DNA from 3 places in the Alteromonas sp. G4i35 genome. Region 2 is predicted to be linked to each of the others. Evidence: predicted binding sites of a transcription regulator. Region 2 holds the regulator's gene; each other region holds the start of a gene.
The links. Region 2 encodes sigma-54, which starts transcription at its own class of promoters, with help from an activator protein. Its sites were predicted from a motif close to GTTGGCACGNNNNTNGNNT; they were not measured.

Region 1: ACFI6L_RS03020 (flagellar basal body rod protein FlgF) is a predicted target of sigma-54. The motif match lies at 3,364-3,382, and genes of this name have one in related genera.
Region 3: ACFI6L_RS13795 (manganese efflux pump MntP) is a predicted target of sigma-54. The motif match lies at 3,190-3,208, and genes of this name have one in related genera.

Annotation. Positions count from the first base shown of each region.
Region 1 covers NZ_JBHNZD010000004.1:16,081-23,319, reverse strand. The annotation lists gene ACFI6L_RS03035 (flagellar basal body P-ring protein FlgI) at 1-1,032, opposite strand, end outside; gene flgH (flagellar basal body L-ring protein FlgH) at 1,055-1,735, opposite strand; gene flgG (flagellar basal-body rod protein FlgG) at 1,747-2,535, opposite strand; gene ACFI6L_RS03020 (flagellar basal body rod protein FlgF) at 2,582-3,325, opposite strand; gene flgE (flagellar hook protein FlgE) at 3,550-4,935, opposite strand; gene flgD (flagellar hook assembly protein FlgD) at 4,950-5,636, opposite strand; gene flgC (flagellar basal body rod protein FlgC) at 5,668-6,090, opposite strand; gene flgB (flagellar basal body rod protein FlgB) at 6,093-6,527, opposite strand; gene ACFI6L_RS02995 (CheR family methyltransferase) at 6,729-7,239, opposite strand, start outside.
Region 2 covers NZ_JBHNZD010000025.1:70,414-77,652, forward strand. The annotation lists gene ACFI6L_RS16120 (KpsF/GutQ family sugar-phosphate isomerase) at 1-160, shown strand, start outside; gene kdsC (3-deoxy-manno-octulosonate-8-phosphatase KdsC) at 161-709, shown strand; gene lptC (LPS export ABC transporter periplasmic protein LptC) at 706-1,284, shown strand; gene lptA (lipopolysaccharide transport periplasmic protein LptA) at 1,253-1,807, shown strand; gene lptB (LPS export ABC transporter ATP-binding protein) at 1,810-2,535, shown strand; gene ACFI6L_RS16145 (RNA polymerase factor sigma-54) at 2,609-4,090, shown strand; gene hpf (ribosome hibernation promoting factor) at 4,121-4,408, shown strand; gene ptsN (PTS IIA-like nitrogen regulatory protein PtsN) at 4,422-4,865, shown strand; gene rapZ (RNase adapter RapZ) at 4,950-5,795, shown strand; gene ACFI6L_RS16165 (HPr family phosphocarrier protein) at 5,795-6,067, shown strand; gene mgtE (magnesium transporter) at 6,242-7,239, shown strand, end outside.
Region 3 covers NZ_JBHNZD010000020.1:10,675-17,913, reverse strand. The annotation lists gene ACFI6L_RS13810 (M24 family metallopeptidase) at 1-349, shown strand, start outside; gene ACFI6L_RS13805 (protein adenylyltransferase SelO) at 376-2,079, opposite strand; gene ACFI6L_RS13800 (DUF1439 domain-containing protein) at 2,193-2,750, opposite strand; yybP-ykoY riboswitch at 3,100-3,226, shown strand; gene ACFI6L_RS13795 (manganese efflux pump MntP) at 3,279-3,836, shown strand; partial or broken gene ACFI6L_RS13790 (TonB-dependent siderophore receptor) at 3,845-4,057, opposite strand; gene ACFI6L_RS13785 (TonB-dependent receptor plug domain-containing protein) at 4,368-6,254, shown strand; gene ACFI6L_RS13780 (DUF6314 family protein) at 6,265-6,708, shown strand; gene ACFI6L_RS13775 (DMT family transporter) at 6,727-7,239, opposite strand, start outside.

The DNA.
Region 1 (7,239 bases), on a different contig from region 2:
GCCCACCTCATTTACCGCGCGCACAAGCTGGTCCAGAGTAACGCCTGGCTCAAACTTAAACATGCGGCTATCTGCCAAATCGACATCAACAATCGACTGAGTGGTAACAGCTGTCTGCCCTTCACCAAACGCGTTAGGTTGAGAAACTTGCTGATTTTCAGAGATGGTCACCGTTAGCCCGCCGTGAGTAATTGCTGCTGGTAACAAGCGAACGTCACTGCCGATAACAATGGTGCCTGTGCGGCTGTTTATAACCACACGCGCTGGCGCATCAGCTGGTGTAAATTCGAAGTTTTCTAAGGTTGCCAAAAAGCCCACGCGCTGACCGACATCTCGCGGGGCCGACACGCGAACAGACGCTGCATCAATGGGCTTAGCAATAACATAGCCATTTTCCGGCTGTGCACCTAAGCGCTCGTTGATCGTATCTGCAAGCGACTTGGCTGTTGAGAAATCTGGATAATGGAGGTTAAGCGTTAACGTGTCGCCATTGGCAAAGCCTGTTGGTACAGATTGCTCTACCATCGCACCGTTTGGAATTCTGCCTACCGTTGGCGTATTAACGACAATACGAGAGCCATCACCGCCTTGTGCGCCAAACCCGCTCACGACTAAGCTGCCTTGCGCTACAGCGTAGACTTTACCGTCAACACCGCGAAGAAACGTCTGGAGCAGTGTTCCGCCTTGAAGACTGGCCGCTTCGCCAACTGAAGAAACCGTAATATCAATGGTTTGTCCGGGTTTTGCAAAAGCAGGCAGGTCGGCGTGTACCGCCACTGCGGCCACGTTTCGTATTTTTGGCTTGGTGTTAGCGTCAAGACTGATACCAAAGTTGCGCAGCATGGTTCTGAAACTTTGTTCGGTAAACGGGCTTTGTTCACCCGTTCCAGGCAAACCTACAACAAGACCATATCCCACTAATTGGTTACTACGTACGCCTTGAATACTCGCTACATCTTTAATGCGCTGCGCACCTGCCTGTAAAGATAAAAGCGTTGTGAAAACGGCTAATACTACTGAAAACAAACGCATGTTCACTCTCCTATCCTAAAACCTAAAGAGGCCACCAAGCAGAATCAAAGAACTTGGTTAACCAACCCTTTTCTTGTGCTCGCGCAAAACTTCCCGTACCCGAATATTGGATACGCGCATTTGCAACCTTAGTGGACACGATTTCATTCTCGGGACTAATGTCTGCCGGACGAATGATGCCGGTAAGACGAATATATTCATCGCCCTGATTCAGGGTTAGCCACTTTTCGCCACGAATAACAAGGTTGCTGTTAGGAAGTACGTCGACCACAGTAACTGAGATAGCGCCGTTTAAGCTGTTGCTTTGGTTAGCAGTGGCATCACCGGAGAAATCTCGAGATGAACTTATTCCTAATTGTACGGACTCTCCGCCAATGTTTATCGCTTGCCCAGCAAGCCCGGTAATAGGGTTAAGATTGACGTTTGAATCTTTCGCTGTGCTAGTGTCGGCTGATTTGCTCGCTTGGGTATTCTCGCTTAACGTTACAGTGATGATGTCACCGACTCTTCTTGCGGTAACGTCAGAATATAAGTTGTTAGCAAGCTGCGAACGAAAAAGCGAGCCGTCCTCTACTACCGTTTCACGCGGGTAATCTGGCACTACCGGTGCAAACGACGGGTCGTTTGCCTGAACGGGAGGCTCGTTTGTACTTGCGCAACCGCTAAGTATCAGAAGTGCAGCAGATAAACCTAAAATACGCATGATGCTACCTACTAAAGTTGCTGAATAACCTGACCAAGCATTTGGTCGACCGATGAGATAACCTTTGAGTTCATCTCATACAAGCGCTGGCTTTCGATAAGGTTTACTAACTCTTCGGTCACGTTTACGTTAGAGGTTTCCAACGTGCCTTGTGAGATATAACCCAATCCTTGCAGACCAGGGATCCCCTGAATAGGCGCACCGCTTGACGCTGTCTCTACATAAAGGTTTTGTCCGGTTGGTTGTAATCCGGTTGGGTTAACAAAGTCAGAAATATTAAGCTGACCGAGTACCTGCGGTTCAGCTTGGCCCCGTATGCTCACGCTAATTTCACCATCTTGAGAAATTGTGATTTGTTGCGCATCTTCGGGAATAGCCACTTCAGGCTGAAGCAAAAAGCCCGCGCCAGATGTAACAATTTGGCCTTGGTCGTTCAGTGAAAACTGACCATTTCTCGAATATGCAATGGTGCCGTCTGGCTGCAATATTTCAAAGTAACCACGGCCTTGAATTGACATATCAAGCGCGTTTTCAGTGGTTAACAGGTTACCTTGCGTATGTGCTTTTTGAGTAGCAACGACCTTCGAGCCTGAACCAAGCATAAGCCCAGAAGGAAGCTCTGTGTCAGCAGATGAACGACCGCCTGGCTGATTGATATTCTGATAAAGCAAATCTTCAAACACCGCGCGGTCTTTTTTAAAGCCCACTGTTGACGCATTGGCTAGGTTGTTAGATACCACTGCCACATCAGTCTGTGCGGCGTCTAGTCCGGTTTTACTTATCCATAGTGCTGGATGCATGTTAACCTCCGACGTTGCTCATGGGGCAACGATGATAAAAATTCGTTTACAGAATGCGTAATAACGCATTGCCACTTTGATCTAGTTTCTCTGCTTGCTTCATCATTTTGACTTGAAGCTCGTAGTGACGCTGCAGACTTATCATGTCTACCATTTCGTCAACCGCATTGACGTTGGAACCTTCAAGCATGCCCGACATTACTTTCACGTTGGCATTGGCTGGCGCTATTGAGCCATCTTCCATTCTAAATAAGCCGTCGTTCCCACGTTCCATGTCTGCATAGTTTGGGCTAACTAATTTAAGTCGCCCCACTTCTTCAATAACATTGGCAGGGGCACCTAACTGTCTCATTGACAACGTGCCATCGGCCGCAATATTGAGATTATCTAAAGGAACAGGAAGGAATATTGGCCCATTGTCACCAAGCACGACGCGATCGTGGATATCTGTCAAAATTCCGTCATCGCCCAACTTGAAATTTCCATCACGCGAGTAAGCTTCTTGACCATTTTGATCTTGTACAGCGAACCAACCATCACCTTGAATGGCTACGTCTAAATCGCGGTCTGTTTTAATCATCGGGCCCGACTCGTAATTATTCGACGGGCTTTCTGTCATGGAAAACACGCGAGTCGGCAAACCTTCGCCGTAGGCCGGCATTGACCTTGCCTGCTCTAACTGCGCTCTGAATCCCGTTGTCTGTGCATTAGCCAAGTTATTAGCCCTAATCCCTGTTCCTAGTAGGTCTTGGGAGGCGCCACTTGCTGAAATATAGAGAAGTTTGTCCATGACTGACTTTTGACTCTGATTAAACCTTAAACAAGATTTTGCAAAGGCAGTGCCAATCTGTGGATATTTAGTGCAATTGAAAAATAAGGGCGGTATTGAATTGATATATATAGAAAAATAAAAAGGTCGCATTGTTGCGACCTTTCTAAATCGGGTCAAATAGGTACGGTTTTCCGCGCCTAAAATTTGCCGCTTAGCAATCTGCTAATGTAGCTTACTGCAAACTATCGAATGTTAAGGATAGTCTGGTTTAGCGAGTTGTTCACTTCAAGCGCACGCGAGTTTGCCTGGAAGTTACGCTGAGCGATAATCATATCGATGAGCTCAGTGGTAAGGTTAACGTTAGCTTGTTCTAGCGCCGAAGAGTTAATTTCGCCGAAAGTACCAGTTGTTGCTTCACCCGCTAGTGCCTCACCAGAAAGAATACTTTCCTTCCACTGAGTACTGCTCTCTTGAGTTAGGCCTTGTTCATTAGAAAAGCGAACCAAAGCGACACGAACAATAGGTTCAGACGTACCATTAGAGAACGTTGCACGAACCAGGCCGTCAGGACCGATATCGATACCCGTCAATCGACCTACAGGCAAACCATCCTGTTCTAATGATGTAACCTCGAACGCAGAGGCGAACTGAGTCGGCTCATTAGGCGTAGCGCTATTAACATCGAGGTTGAAATCTATACTTATTTGCTGCGTAGGATCTGAGCCATTAGCAAGAATACCTGCGCCTAGCGCTTCTGTTTCCATTTTGAAATCAAGTGTAGGTAGGCCATCAGGCGTTTCCATACCAGCGAAATCACCGCCTTGAGAGAAGATGAGTTTAGATGCTGTTACGGCGTTACCAGTGTTACCACCGACACTATTTACTGCTGTTGCTGGGTCTGTGTTATTACCCGCTGAATCTGTCATATCAACTAGCGTGTCATCGATTGCAGTAGCAACATACCACTCATTATCAACACCCGGTGTCGCATCCTTTATGAAGTAATAGGTCATTACGTGACTATCACCTAACGAATCGTAAACGGTTACCGATGTTGCTGCGTTGTAGGTAAGCGGATCTTCAGGGTCAAAATCTTGTGGATCTAGGGCTGCATCACCAGCAGGCAAGTTCATTCGAATGTCAACTTCTGTGGTTTGTGCGGGAGAACCCGAAGAATCTGGGATACGTACTGGCTCTGTAGTACTAAGTGCTACCGAGGCACTTGTACCATCAGAGTTAACGGGGAAACCCAATAAGTTATCGCCGTTACTGTTAACCACGAAATTGTCGCTATCTAACTTGAACTGACCCGCACGTGTGAACGAGAAGTCGCGAGACGTAATTTCAGGTACTGTCGCAAAGAAACCATTACCTGTGATCGCCAAATCAAGCGAGGTATTGGTAAACTGAAGGCTACCTTGAGAAAATTGCTGAGCAACTTCTTGAGTGAGTACACCGTCACCTACTTTAGTTTTGCCACCTGAAAGCAGTGATGCCGCATAAACATCGCCAAATTCAGCGCGAGATTCTTTAAAGCCAACTGTATTTACGTTTGCGATGTTGTTGGCGGTTACATCCAAATCTTTTTGTGCGGCTGATACGCCACTCAGTGCAATATTAAAAGACATTATTGATTCTCCTACTAACTGCCGATTTGAATGACGTCATCAAGATTGATACTGACATCACCATCCAAATTCAAAATTACGCCTTGACCACTACCAGCCAAGCTTACACTTCCAACATGGCGATTAACGGCGGTATTCAGCTGAACACCTTCTCCATTCAACTCGCCAGTGGCACTGATAACATATTCACCCGGTGCCATCTGGTTGCCATGCTTATCTTTGCCATCCCATTCAAACTCAATGTTGCCAGCGCTTTGTGTGCCTGCATCAATGGTTTTTATGACTTCACCAAACTGGTTCTCAATAGTGATCGTCATATTCTGAACTGTTTTTTCATTCACGATGACACCCGAAATGCCATCGCCTTCATTGGCCATATAACCCACGTTACCTTGAACCAGCACGTTTTGCCCGATAAGACTAGAAGCTTGTAACGCTTGATTCGATGTCATTGAAGCTGCAAACGACTCAAACTTTTCGTTAAGCTGGGAAATACCGTCGGCCATCGTAAATGATGTCATCTGCGCTACCATTTGATCGTTATCAACGGGTGCAGTGGGATCCTGATTGGCTAACTGCTCAGTTAACATTGAGAAGAAATCTTCCTGGGTTAACTGCTGCTCGGTGCCGTCAGCTATTTTGACGGTTTCCTCTTGCCAATACAGATCAGTATTTAAGCCAGTATTGTTTATGGTATTCACTGAGTAATCCTCACATTATTCAAGCGGCAAGTTACTGCCCTTGACCTAGCTGCAGTACGCGACGGAAAATACGCTTTGTGGTGTCCGCAACCTGCACGTTAGTTTCATACGCTTTGGACGCTGACATCATATTCGCCATCTCTTCCACAATGTTCACGTTGGGTTTATAGATGTAGCCATTTTCATCTGCCATCGGGTTGTTAGGTGAATACTCCACTTGCAAAGGAGCATCACTTTCTACAATACCCTTTACTTGAACACCTGCACCTTTCGACTGGTCGCGCATTGCATCTTGCAACGCCGTAGCGAAAACTGGATGGCGAGCTCGGTATGTTTCGTCATAGCTGCTGCTAACCGAGTTAGCGTTGGCAATATTACTTGCCGTAGTATTAAGACGTACATTCTCCGCCTCCATACCCGTACTCGAAATTTGCATTACATTAAATAAACTCATGACTACTGACCTCCTGAGCTAAGCGCTTTTTTCATGCCTTTAATTTTTCCGTTCAAAAATTCTAGGCTGGCTTGGTAGCGCAATCCATTGTCTAAAAACCGATTTCTTTCCGCTTGAACTTCAACCGTGTTACCGTCGCCAGTGTCTGGTTGTGTTGGGATGCGGTATTGCATGTCAAAGTTTGCCGCTACTGACGTAGAATTGCCGCTTAAGTGGCGATCATTTGTCCGCACCATTCCTGAAGAAGCGTGATTGGCTGTACCACCAGATGCTTCTCGCATAGCCGACTGCATTGCTTTATTAAAATCAATGTCCCGCGCTTTATAACCAGGCGTGTTTGCGTTCGCTAGATTTCCAGAAATCACTTCCATACGCTCTGTGCGTATAGTGAGTGCTGACTCATGAAAGCCAACCAGCTTATCTAGGTTAATAGCCATAACATGACCTCTGACATACTAAAAACTTGTTCGTGGTGACAATGTAAGCGGACAATTAAATATCGAATCTTGCCGTTTTACTGTCGTTTGTAGAAATAGTTAGCAAGGCAAATGCCATAATGAGATTTTGACGGAGGGTGTAAGTCAAAAGTGTCGACCTGATCGTAAAAAAAGTATTATTTATCAGGCCGATAAGTTAGATCATTTTTTTTGATAGTAAAGGCCAGGGTGGCACTTAACCATACTGTAGGTATCACTTGCAGCGCTGATTGATTCTGAGGCGCCAAGGAAAAGCACACCCTGAGGCTGCAGCTGTCCGGCAATTTGTTGCAGGATGCGTTGTTTTACTTCGGCCGAGAAATAAATCAAAACATTACGGCAAAAAACGATATCAAAGCGGCCAAGTGCTGCATAGCTCGAAAGTAAATTTAGACTTCTAAAGCTTACCATCCGACGAACGTCGGGTTTTACCTGCATTAGCCCGCTATCATTTTGCTGGAAAAAGGCCTGTCTCCTTTGCGGGGACAATCCCCTTGCAAGGGACAGTTCGTCATAAATACCTAACTCACACTTTTGCAGCATTTCTGACGATAAATCTGTAGCAACAATTTCAACACCCGCTCTTAATGCACCTGGCCTTTGGCGCTGATATTCAAGTACAGACATCGCAATAGAATAAGGCTCTTGTCCAGACGAACAAGCGGCACTCCAT
Region 2 (7,239 bases):
GACTAAAGGCGGCAAGACTACCACCGCAGGTCAGCTGGCTGTAGAAGCCCTGAATTTGATGGAAACCCATAAAATTAGTGCGTTAATGGTTATTGACGATAAGCGCAAACCTGTTGGGGCCTTTAACATGCATATGCTATTAAAAGCAGGAGTGCTTTAAATGACAACCACCTTGTACACGGAAATAAATGACTCGCTTTTCGCAAAACTAGCCAAGATAAAGTTGCTGGTATGCGACGTTGATGGTGTGTTCTCAGATGGTCGAATTTACTTAGGTAACGACGGTGAAGAACTTAAAGCATTCCATACCCGTGATGGATATGGTGTAAAAGCGCTAGTGAGCAATGGAGTGAATGTCGCGGTAATTACTGGACGTCGCTCTGCCATTGTTGAAAATAGAATGAAGGCACTGAATGTTGCACATATAATTCAAGGCGAAGAGAATAAAGCAGACGCGCTTAGCGACCTGATGAAACGCCTTGAGTTAAACACTGACGAAGTGGCTGCGGTAGGTGATGACATGCCAGATACGGGTATGTACAAGCACGTTGCGGTTAAAATTGCGGTTGCCGATGCCCATCCTTACGTAGCAAAACAAGCAAACTGGATTACGACCCTTCCCGGTGGGTTTGGCGCGGTCCGAGAAATATCGGATACCATTTTGCAGGCCAAAGGGGTAGCAAATGAGATTTTTGGAGCTAGTGTATGAGCCTGTTTGGCTTTAATCGCTTAGGATTAAGTATATCGGCGCTATTTATTCTGGCGATGCTGATGTACATCCCTACGTGGATGGAAGAGCAGCCTGAAACGCAGGGGAATCGTGAAAACGATGCGCTAAAGCCCGCCTACAAAGCAAAAAATCTAACCACTACGCTGTACAATCAAGACGGTGAGTTAAATCACAAAGTATTTGCAGAGTCGATGGAGCATTACGACCAGCTTGGCTTTGTATTGTTTCAGCAACCTAAATACACCCTTTATACAGAAAACGCGTCATCACCATGGGTGGTAACCGCTGATGAAGGTACACTATACAATAACGAGCTAATCCAGCTGGAAAACCAAGTTAATATTGAGAACCAAACTGGCGATGACTTTGTCAGAAGTATATCGACCGAGTACATTCAAATTAATTTAGAAACCAAGCAAATGACATCTGACCAACCCGTTGAAATACTGGGCACCCAATATGTCATTTTAAGTAATGGGTTTAACGCGAATTTACGCACACAAGAATACGAGCTTTTAGATCATGTACAAACCACTTATTCCCCTAGCAACTAGTTTATTGCTTGCCATCGCTAGCGGTGCGGTACACGCCAGTGAAGATGATTTTTCGCAGCCCATAAAAATAGGCTCGAACACCCAGTTTATCGACGGTAAAAATAAAACCGCGTTGTACAAAGACGACGTACTCATAACTCAAGGCTCTTTGGTTATTGAAGCTGACGAAGTGGAAGTAATTGCCACTGACGGTGGTGGTCGTGAAATATTTATTGCTAGAGGAAAGCCTGCAAGCTATTCCCAGCAATTGGAAGACGGCACGCCAGTTTCGGCAAAAGCTAATGAAATACGCTATGAAGTGGTGAACCGAACGATTTCTCTTGCCGGAAACGCAGAGTTGAAACAAGACACCAGTAAAGTACAGGGTGACAACATCACGTTCGATATGATTACCGAGCAATTGCTAGCGACTGGCGGCGCAGGTAAAGATGGTGAGGGTCGAGTGACCACAGTATTCACACCTGAGACCATTCGCAAAACTTCGTCTAAGAAAGACAAAAAAGACAACGAGGGCAATGAATAGCAATGGCAACTTTGAGCGCTAAAAATCTTGCTAAGGCTTACAAGTCAAGACAGGTTGTTCGAGATGTAAGTCTGTCTGTCTCAACGGGTCAAATTGTTGGTCTTCTTGGCCCAAATGGCGCTGGTAAGACCACCACATTCTACATGATTGTTGGTTTAGTGAATCTGGATAAAGGCAAAATTGAAATCGACGACAATGAGCTAACTCATCAGCCCATGCACGAGCGCGCACGCCGCGGAATTGGCTACCTACCGCAGGAAGCCTCTATTTTCAGAAAGCTCACAGTGCATGAAAATATCATGGCCATTTTGCAAACCCGTAAAGATTTAAATTCACAACAGCAAGAAGAAGAAGCAGATGCGCTACTTGATGAATTTAATATTAACCATATACGTAATAGTACGGGGATGAGTTTGTCAGGGGGCGAACGCCGTCGCGTTGAGATTGCCCGCGCTCTGGCAGCAAAACCGCAATTTATTTTGTTAGACGAACCATTTGCTGGTGTTGATCCAATATCAGTTAATGATATAAAGAAGATAATACAACATCTTCGCGATAGGGGTATTGGAATCCTTATCACGGACCATAACGTACGAGAGACATTGGATGTTTGTGAAAAGGCGTACATTGTGAGTCATGGCGAGCTTATTGCGCAAGGAACGGCGGAACAGGTTTTAAGTAATCAAAAAGTAAGGGATGTATACCTAGGCGAACAATTCAGGCTATAGTTAATGTAACCGAATTGTCATTTTTCAGTTTCGCTCTGGTATATTCAATTTAGAGCATTTAAATAAGACGTAGATGAAACCATCTTTACAGCTAAAATTTAGCCAACAACTTACCATGACACCACAGCTTCAGCAGGCCATTAAACTGCTGCAGCTTTCTACACTTGATCTTCAACAAGAGATCCAAGAAGCGCTCGATTCTAATCCGCTATTAGAAGTTGAAGAAGGTAACGACGAGCCGCAACTAGAAAAGAACAATATCGACAACGATGACAGCGGTTCTGAGGCCACTGCTTCTGCATCTAGTGACACGTTAGAAGCCGGCGATGCACTTGAGAAAAACGATCTTCCCGATGAGCTGCCAATCGACAGCACATGGGACGAATACTATTCTGCTTCATCTTCGCCTGCTCCGGGTCCATCCAATGACGACGAGCAAATCTTCCAAGGTGAGACTACTGAAGATATTCAAGAGCACCTTCTTTGGCAAATGCGCCTTACCCATTTCTCGGATACCGATCGCGCAATCGCTACAGCAATCATCGACTCTATTGACGAGTCAGGTTATTTAACCGTTACCCTTGATGATATTTTAGAAGCGGTTAACGATGATGATATGGAAGAGCCGATTGAAATGGACGAAATAGAATGTGTGCTAAAGCGCATTCAGATGTTCGACCCTATTGGTTCTGGCTCACGCTCTCCACAAGAATGTTTGATGGTGCAATTGCGCCAATTTTCAGAAGACACACCGTGGCTTGCTGAAGCAAAGCAACTAATTGAAGAGTACTCTGACTTACTGAGCAGCAAAGACTATCGTACGCTTATGCGTAAAAGCCGATTGAAAGAAGATCAGCTACGCGAGGCAATGCGTTTACTGCAAACCTTGAATCCTCGCCCAGGTAGTGCTTTAGTTACTAAAGAGCCTGAGTACGTTATTCCTGATGTCTCAGTAACTAAGAAAAATGGCCGTTGGGTGGTTGAGCTGAACCCCGACAGTCTGCCTAAATTAAGCGTAAATCAACAATACGCTGCAATGAGTCGCCGTGCCAAGAATAGTAGCGATTCACAATTCATCCGCTCACACATGCAAGAGGCTAAGTGGTTCATAAAGAGCCTTGAATCTCGTAACGAAACCTTAATGAAGGTTGCAAACTGCATTGTGCAGCAGCAAATGGGCTTTTTTGAGCACGGCCCGGAAATGATGAAACCAATGGTGCTAAATGATGTCGCAGAAATGGTAGATATGCACGAATCCACTATTTCGCGAGTGACAACGCAAAAGTACATGCATACGCCACGTGGAATCTTCGAATTGAAGTATTTCTTCTCAAGCCACGTTGCAACAGAGTCTGGTGGTGAATGTTCATCTACAGCGATTCGTGCATTGATCAAGAAATTAGTGGCCGCTGAAAAGCCTAGCAAGCCGCTAAGTGATAGCAAGATTGCTTCATTGTTGGCCGAACAAGGCATTAAAGTTGCCCGGCGAACAATAGCAAAGTACCGGGAATCGTTGTCGATCCCGCCGTCGAACCAACGCAAAAGCCTTATTTAATCGGGCTTAATAATATAAGGAAGACGAAATATGCAAATCAACCTTACTGGTCATCATGTCGAAATCACCGACTCTTTGCGTAATTATGTCGATACGAAGTTCAGCAAACTTGAACGTCACTTTGATCACATTTCTAATGTGCATGTCATCCTGAACGTTGAAAAATTAAATCAAAAAGCCGAAGCGACCGTTCATTTAAGTGGCGCTGAAGTATTCGCATCCTCAGAAAATACCGACATGTATGCGGCGATTGACAGCATGGTTGATAAACTCGACCGGCAGGTAATCAAGCATAAGGAAAAACTGAAAAAACATTAGTAGTTAATTAAGCATGGATATACAAGCCATCGTAAGTCTGGACCGCACCGAGTGTGCGGTTCAGTGTAATAGTAAAAAGCGAATTCTTGAGATCATCGCTGATATCGCTGCCAAGCAAAACGAGAACATTGATCAGGCAACGGTACTCAACAGTTTGATGGCTCGAGAGCGTATGGGTAGTACAGGCATTGGCAATGGTATCGCCCTGCCCCACGGGCGCCTGCCGGGCCTTGAAAAAGTGATCGCCATTGTTGTAACCAGCACGCCAGCAATCGACTTCGACGCCCTTGACGAGAAACCCGTAGACATCTTTTTTGCGCTACTCGTTCCCGAGGAACAGACCGAAGGACACCTTCAAACGCTGGCCACCGTGGCTGGTAAACTAAGCGACAAAGAAACGATTAAAGCAATACGTCGCGCAACGACAAGCGACGATATTCTATCTGCATTAAGTTAAACATTAAGCGCCTATTAACCGTTTAGTGGGCGCCTAATTCAACAACGCGTATGTGATAAAACCAGAGTATTAGGGAGAAAGTAGGTGAAGCTGATAATAATCAGTGGTCGTTCAGGGTCTGGTAAGTCTGTCGCACTTCGCGCATTGGAAGATTTAGGTTATTACTGTGTTGATAATATACCGGTAAACTTACTTCCCACTTTAACCCATACAGTTGTTGACGAGTACGATCAGGTTGCGGTAAGTATCGATGTGAGAAACTTACCCAAAAATCCTGACGATTTGGTAGAAATTCTAGACTACCTGCCTTCTTCGTGGTCGATGACCATTGTTTACATTGACGCGAGCGATGATGTACTGGTTAAGCGTTTTAGCGAAACACGTCGTCTTCACCCTCTTGCCAAGCTCAATAAGTCGCTTTCAGAAGCCATTAAAGCCGAGTCTGCGCTACTTGCTCCTATTGCTGAGCGCGCAGATTTATATCTAGATACAGATAAGCTTACCATTCACCAACTGGCAGAGTTAATTCGAGAGCGTATCCTGGGTAAGAAAAGCTCACGCCTTGTGCTTGTGTTTGAGTCGTTTGGCTTTAAGCACGGCATTCCTAAAGATGCGGATTACGTTTTTGATGCCCGCTTTTTACCTAACCCCCACTGGGAGCCCGACCTTAAACATCTGACCGGATTAGACGCACCAGTAGAAGTATTTTTGGGGTCGCAGCCTGTAGTGACCAAGTTCATTTGGCAAATTCAGAATTTAATAACGACATGGCTGCCTCATTTAGAGCGCAATAACAGAAGTTACGTAACCGTAGCCATTGGCTGTACTGGCGGGCAACACCGTTCGGTTTATATCGCACAGACCCTGTCGAAAACCTTCAGTGAAATACACCCTGATGTTCAAATTCGCCATAGAGAGCTGAATCAGTAATGACTATTCAAAAAACGCTAACTATCGTCAATAAGTTAGGGTTGCATGCAAGAGCGGCGACCCAACTGGTTAAACTGGCTAATCAATTCGACGCTAAAATCATCTTAAAAAAAGGCGATAAAGAAGCAGACGCAAGCAGTGTATTGGGATTAATGATGCTTGAAAGCCATCAAGGTGAACAGGTAGACGTGATTGTGGACGGCAGTGATGCTGTTGATGCACTTGCAGCTATTGAAGAGCTTATTGAGGGCAGATTTAACGAAGACGAATAGTATTACTTGCCCAATCCATTGACCAATTAATCGACACTTAGCGCAGTTATCTTAAAATCCTGCGCAAAACCTACGCAATTATCATGACAGACTCATCATAATTGCGATATTCTACGCCCACTTAGGCTCTATGGCCTGCATTGTTCATCTTTTAGCTTGTAGGAATAACGCCTTATGGCAGAAGCGCTTGTTTCTAAATACGTACAAACTCAGTTACGCGCACTCAACGCTGCGTTGACCAACGGTCAATTCGTATCTGTACGTAAGCTTCTGCTTGAATTACCGCCTTCAGACGTCGCCCACATTCTTGAATCTAGCCCTAGCAGAACCCGTGACGAATTATGGGAGCTCATTGATGGTGACTTTCACGGCGACATTTTAGAAGAACTGTCTGACGATGTTCGAAACGGTATCATTACAAAAATGCTTCCCGCTAATGTGGTTGACGCACTTGAAGAGATGGATACCGATGACTTAGCAGAGACGCTAAGCAGCCTTCCCGAGCCAGTATTGGCCGATATTCTAGATTCGATGGATGCACAAGATCGCGTGCGCGCAGAGCAAGCGCTGTCTTACGGTGAGGAAACCGCTGGTTTCATCATGAACACCGACACCATCACATTACGTCCAGATGTGACCATTGACGTGGTTCTGCGCTATATCCGCTTAAAAGGTGAGCTACCTGAGAATACGGATACGTTTTACGTGGTAAACCGAACTGACAACCTTGTTGGTATTGTTCCGGTTACCCGTTTACTCACCGCAGATACCGACGATAAAGTGTCTGACGTTATGGACGAGGAATCTGAAGCGATTCCTGTGAATATGCCAGACGACGAAGTGGCAAGCCTGTTCGAGCGATACAATTGGCTTTCAGCACCTGTTGTAGATGAAAACCATCGCTTAGTGGGCCGAATTACCATTGATGACGTGGTTGATATTATTCGTGAAGACGCGGAACACTCGATGATGAGTATGGCGGGTCTTGATGATGACGAAGATACCTTTGCACCCGTTATGCAAAGTACCAAACGACGCTCGGTGTGGCTGGCGGTAAACTTAGTGACGGCGCTAATGGCTGCGATGGTGAGTGATCTATTTGAAGCGACGCTGAGCCAACTGGCTGTGTTAGCTATTTTAAATACCATTGTCCCTAGTATGGGCGGTGTAGC
Region 3 (7,239 bases), on a different contig from region 2:
CGAAAAGCGCGCGCAGCTTGCTGCATTTAACGCTGCAAAAGTTGGTGTTCCCTGTGGCGATGTGGATAAAGCCGCGCGAGACAGCCTAGCAAAAGATGGCTTAGGGCCAGACTATAACTTACCTGGTTTGCCCCATCGAACCGGGCACGGCATAGGCATGGATATTCACGAATGGCCGTATTTGGTGAAAGACAATCCTCACCCGCTAGCATCTGGTATGTGTTTTAGTAACGAACCTATGATCGTAGTACCAAACGAGTTCGGTATTCGCTTAGAAGATCACTTTTATATGACCGAAGATGATCCGGTGTGGTTTACTGAGCCTAGCGAATCGATTGACTCTTTATAAGTAAACTAAAATTAAGCTGCTCTTTCTTACGAAGAGCAGCCGTAGTGCGCGACTCCGCCCGCACTGAAAAATTCAAGTGGGCGCAGCTGGTAGTACTTATTCTCTACCTCTTTTGATTGCTCATCATAAGGCGCAGTAAGTATCTTCTGAAGTTCGTGAATTGGCGTAAAGTCACCTTTCTCTGCGGCTTTATAGGCAGGCACAATTAACCATTCGCGCCATGTGAATTTAGGGTTTGCTTTGCGCATATTCTCTGCGGTAGTAGCAATAGCGTTTGTAACATCACCTTGTGTTTCGGCGTCCTTTTCAATGCGCTCACGCCACGTTTGTAGCCATGCTTCCCATTCTGTCATGACCTCTGCTTTAGGCGGGTAGTAAAAGCTTTTCGTCAAGCTCGCCATATCTTCAGGCATTGACGATAGCTCTCGGAAAAACAGATTATAGTCCACGCCTGTGCGCAGCATTAATTGCAGCAGCTTAATCAGCAAGTCGTGGTTGTAGCTGGCAATGCCAAGCTTTGTTGACCACATACTCTCCATGGCGCGTTCCATAACGCCAGTAAAACCGTCGTTGATCTCGTTAAGCTTAGAGAGCTGTTCACTGTTGCCTTCAAGTAGCGGCATCAGTGAGCGGCAGAACATATCAAAGTTCTTTTGCGCAGCAATGGGCTGGTTTAAAAACGAGAAGTGACGACCGCCGCCTGTCCAAGGTTGGTAGTCTGCTTCAAAAAATTCACAAAAGCCGAATGGCCCATAATCCAGCGTAAAACCTCCTGCGGCGCAGTTATCGCTATTAAAATTGCCCTGGCAATAACCGACGCGAACCCAACCAGAAACAAGACGCGTTAGCCGTTCTCGAAATAGTGCAGCCAGCGTTACCACTTGCTCTTCAAACAACGTGGTTGTGTCAATTTCACTTGAGTATTCTCGCTCAATAAGGTGCTTAACAATGGCTTCTAGTTCGTTTAACGCTTCGCTGTGTTCGTTACAACGAGCTCGCCTAGCAAAAAGCTCTATTTGGCCTACGCGCAAAAAGGAGGGCGCCACGCGGGTAGAAATAGCCGTTATATTTTCTACCATCACTTCAGGTTCATAGAAATGAGACCCTTCGCGATACCACGGCCTGTCTACCGTGTCTGATTCAGACATAAACAAGCTCAGAGAGCGTGAGGTAGGAACGCCAAGGGCGTGCATGTGCTCTTGCACTAAAAATTCGCGCACGCTAGAGCGCAATACGGCGCGCCCATCGGCACCACGGCAGTAAGGCGTGCGACCCGCGCCTTTTAACTGCAGTTCCCAGCGCTTGCCGTTTAACACTGCTTCAACAATAGAGATCGCTCGGCCGTCACCGTAGCCGTTCCCCGTTCTAAACGGGCACTGCTGTGTGTATTCCGTCCCATAAATGGAAAGTGCGTAGCCAGTTGCCCAGCCGTAAGGTTTCATTGGGGCGGGTACTCCCGACATATCACCTGAAAAAAGCTGGGTGAAATCTTTTGATGTAGCCAAACTGTCGTCTAAGCCTAATTCGGCAAACAGCGTTTCGCTATGAGCAACGTACGTCGGTGCAGTTAATGGGGTCGGAGTAACCGGCACATAGTGACCAGAGAACACTTGGCGCGGGTCATGGTCGTCACCATCGCACGTCGACTGCGGGTCTGGGGTAAGGGTATTCAGCAAAGAGTAATCTACGTGCTTTGCGAATTCATCTAGTGTTTTGATACGTTCTGTCACTATGCCTGCCTATTTCACTGAATGGGAAAATCTGTTTGCGAGCATCGAGGCTCAGGTTACTTTTGCACCTTTAACCATTAACAATCTCGACACTTCATACGTTTTTTCAATGATTATTGTTTAGGTCGAAGTGCAAGCTGCCCTTGCTCTACAGTTAGCTGTAAAGGTACCGTTGAAAGCATGCTTACTGCTTTGTTCGCAGGATCTAGCCGATACACTGGATTTGAGGCCAAATAGCCGTTGATGAGCTGCATGAATTCGCCACTTACAGGGGCTAAATTACCTTTAAAGCCGCCAGCATCAATTGTGCTATCAAGAAGAGACAATGAGCGCACAAAAATCGCTTTTTCTTCACTGTCGTAATAAGGCGTGCCTTCCAAAGCTAGACTCACTTTTGCAGGGTAGTTCAACCCAAATGCACTAATACGGGCAGTGGCAATAGCGCCTAGCTGAACCACGTCTCTGCCATCTGGGCCTATGGTTGCTGTCATATCTTCCACGTCTAAATAAAGAGGAATACCAGCAAGTGACGTTTGCTTTTGCAGCTTACTCACTTGACTATCAAGCACTTGTTCTAACTCGGCATTAGATACAGTGTAAACCGCCAGTTGAGAGAGAGTAGCGCAGCCTGCAAGAATGGTAGCGAAGGCAATGGAAAGTAGAATTCTCATAAAAAAGTCTCTTTTAGCAATGAGTTGTCGAATTACACAGTGCTAGCCGGAAATACTGGCGCTGCAACAACGAAGTGCCTCTATTGTACGGGCAGAGGAAAGGGATGAACAATGAAATCGTTAACTCGCTAAGACAACGTCTTATTCAGGGAGTTCATGAGTAGGAGAGAGGCGCAAAGCGTAACGCTGAAAAAATACTTGGTTGCCGACACTTAATAAAATTGAGTGTATGACCACTGTTGGAATATGTGCAATCGAAAGAGTGTGAACATGGTGTCATTTATATCTCAAGTTGGGCAGTTTGTCGCAATCAACTTGATTAGTTTATAGTGGCTATGTACCTTAGGGTCCTCGATTGGGGAGTAGCCTGTTTTCGTTTTAAATGGTAAAGTTTGTATCAACATAATTGGTCACATTACCATGGTACAGACACCTCTTGGTTGGCGAGACCATCGATAAATCCACGCTTAAAGGTCAGGCGTGCGGATTTGTCGTGGACTCAATTAGCCTGACCGGAGTTCTAAAACTATGAGTATCTTCGCTCTTGTCTTGCTAGCCTTTGCTATGTCAACAGATGCGTTTGCCGCCGCGATAGGCAAAGGTGTCAAAATCAATCGCCCTCGTCTAAGTTTTGCCCTCAAAATTGGCCTTTTGTTCGGACTCATAGAGGCAACAACCCCATTTATAGGCTGGTTCATTGGTCGCGCGGCGTCTTCATACGTTGAAGCATGGGATCATTGGATTGCGCTAATCATTCTTTCTGGTTTAGGTATTCATATGGTACTCGAGAGCCTGAAACCTGCCGAAGAAGAGTCGACGTCTCAAAAACAATCCTTTATTTTATTGTGTATTACTGCGTTAGGCACAAGCATCGACGCAATGGCAGTGGGTGCAAGTCTCGCGCTAATTGAGGTGAATATTGCTATTGCTGCGACGTTAATTGGGATAGCCACTTTTTCGATGGTAACTATTGGCATTATGCTGGGCAGTGTTATGGGAACATTGATAGGTAAGCGAGCAGAGACATTTGGTGGCATTGTGCTTGTTTCGGTTGGTACTTGGATCTTTGTGAGTCACACGCTCTAGAGCGTGTTGATCTTTGTGGTTTGAACGCTAACCGTGCTTCTATTACCGCTATAGCCACGCACGTTGAAGCCGTTTGTTAAATATCCCGATGGGTTATTTTCATCGCCAGAAAAACTTCGGATCGCAAAGCTATCGAACATGCCGCCAGAGTTGTTTTGTCTAACAATGGTGGGCACAAAATCTAGCGCATCGATGAAGCGCGTGATCTCTTCTTTTAAGATCAAGCATAAGCAAGGTATTACGTGTCTTTGGCAGGTTTTGTAGAGGTTGTGAATGTTATGTTATCTCGTTTCTTTTGGCAAGGAAGGTAAGCAGACAATAAGGTGAGATTGATAATTGTTGCGGGCTGCTACAGATACATACAGTCTGTTTATATTGATAAATAGAAATGTGCAGAGCTGTAAGTAAAAATAAACTTACTGGTCTAAACTCACCTGCGCAGCGTTTTCCTCGGTCTACTAATGCTATACACTTCGCGTTTTTATTACTCTTGCCTGCAGGCTGAACCTAAATTTTTAACTAGGACACTGAATGCGTCACACAATCCTATCTTTGCTCTTTTGTACTTTACCTTTTACCGCCATGGCCGCTGAAAGTGTTGATTCATCAAACGCTAACTCTGGCGTGAACCGCAGCGAAAAAGGCGTAGAAAAAATTACGATTGAAGGGGCGGCGACGGCGAACAACAAGCCGGTAGGGACGTTTAATTCACCTATATCTAACTTAGAGTACGATCCGCGAGTCGATTTGCAATCAAGGAACATGGCAGAAGCGCAGGCTGACGTGACTATTCGCGGCGGTATATTCGAAAACACGGGTTTTCGCATAGGAAGCGCAACGCTTATCGACCCGCAAACGGGGCACTATTTTGCTGAAATTCCGATTGCGCCAGAAATGTTGACGAAGCCGAGTATTTTCACAGGGGTCGATAACGCGCTTTACGGTGTAAATAGCTCTGTAGGTACGGTGTCTTACGGCTGGCGTCCCATCCAAACAGCAGGCAGTGTGTCAGTGGGAGTAGGTAATAACAACTTCAATTTGCAGCGTGTACACGGTGCAGTAAAGTACGCGCTTAGTGATTTACCCGGTTGGTCTGTTGGGGTTGAAGGGGAGTATTCTCGCTCTGAAAGTGATGGCACTATTGCTAATGGCGATCATAATTTCGAACGCGCGTCAGGGCGTATTCAGCTGGCAAGTAATGACTCACAAACCGACGTGTTTTATGGCTTTCAGCAAAAGTTTTTTGGCTGGCCTAACTTGTACACGCCTTTTAACGTAAACGAAACAGAAGACATTCAAACCCGTTTGGTCATGCTAAATCACAAACAGCGCTACGGCGAAGAGAGCATGAAAAATACCTTTGAGGTTTCTGCTTACTACAGAGAGAATGACGACCATTACGTGTTCTCACGTGAAAATCCTGAAGCGTTTCAGGCGTTTCATGAAACCCAAGTGAAGTCATTGGCGTTTTCCGGTACTCATAATGTTTCGCAAGAATTTGGTATCAACTACGCAGCACAGCTTACTGCAGACGACATCACATCAACCACGCTAGAGAACAATTTCACCTCTCGCGACTACTACAAAATAAGCGTAGTGCCCGAGTATCGAACTCAGTTGAACAGCAATGAATCGCTTACCGTTCGTTTAGGTGGGGCGTTTGACGATACAAATCGCGACGACGACCGGCTGTCTTTTGTGGGCGATATTAGTTGGCTTACCCAAGCAGGGAGCAATGCTTCGCGTACACTCTATCTTTCGTATGCAGAGGCGACGCAGGTGGCCGGCTACACTGCTGTAGGCGGCAGCACCACAAGCGGTCTGTTTAGAAGTAACAACCAGTTACAGCGAGAAGTCAGTAAAAACTTAGAGTTTGGGGCGTCATTTGATAAAACGTCTTTCAAAGTTGATACCGCCGTATTTTATCGCTGGGATAACGAGCTGACAGATTGGACGTATAGCTTTGACGCTACTTCAGCACGTAGTGCAAACCCGGTTGATATCGAAACCTTAGGTGTTGAGGTGATTGCCATTAAACGCTTTGAGAGCGCAGATGTGGTGGCCAGCTACACCTATTTAGATAAGTCTGAAGACTATCGAATTGATGAGGTAGACGCGAGCTTTTACGCGCTTAACTATCCGCCGCATCGCGCCACCCTTGGGGTGGTGTGGTTTGCAACCGATACGGTTGAAGTGCGCATTGACAACGAGTGGCGGAAACAAGAAACCAATGCGCTTAGAAACGGCGGTGACTCTGCGTTTTTCTCACATGTCACTTTCACATATTCACCTGCTCAGGTTGAAGGGTTAAGCCTGGTATTGGCAGTCGATAACTTGTGGGATGAGCGCTTTGAAGAAATCCCAGGAACGCCGGGGCGCGGCGACCAATATTCTGCCACTGTTACCTATTTTTGGTAAGGGCGGCGCAATGACAGTTAATTCTCCTCATACCTTGGACGATTTTGCTGGACGATGGGCGCTAACGCGCAAAATCATCCAGCGAAATGGCGATGTATTTACCTTTTCTGGCGAGGCTGAATTTAGCTGGCTGGAAGGCAGCGTACAAAAAGAAAAAAGCGGCTTGGCGTATTACGAAAAAGGCGAAGTAACTGCGCCTAACGAAAGCGTAATGCTCGCAGAACGTCGGTATTTCTGGCAGCAGCCTCAAACCGGTTTATTTGAAGTGTTATTTGACGATAAGCGCTATTTTCATTCTTTCAGTGCGACCAACCCAAACGCTGAGCACTTGTGCGGCGATGATAATTACGTGGTGCGCTATGACTTTACAACGTGGCCTGTGTGGCGCTCTACGTGGCAGGTCATTGGGCCGCGCAAAGACTACACCATGGTGAGTGAGTATAGTCCTGCGTAGCTTTGGCCTTTTTGAGGCTTATAACTGTTTCTGCTTCTTAGCGTGTTGATGAGACATCCAAAGTGCAATAGCAATGATGGCACCGCCAAGAAGCAGGCGAGAAAAGTCGGTGTCTTTTTGCCAAAGCAGTAAATTAACCACAAGCCCCGCAGGAATAAGTGCGTTATTCATAATAGCCAACGTACCACCAGAAACGGCTAGCGCCCCCTGGTTCCAAAAGTAGTATCCAAGCCCTGATGCCACAATACCCAACCACAGTAGCACTCCCCATTGCTCGGTATTTTGCGGTAGTTGACTTGGGTTGCCGAATAGGAAAAAAGCAGGCAAGGCTACAACTAACGCGCCTAAATAAAACCACGCGAATACGTTGTGATAGGGTACTTGAGCTGTAAAAGTCGAGGTCAGCTTTTTATAACCCACTTGTCCTAGTGCAAAGGAAAGATTAGCACCCTGAACAATGGCAAAACCAAACCAGTAGTTATCAGTCACGCCATCAAAGCGAATTATGGCTGCACCTGCGGTGGCAATAAG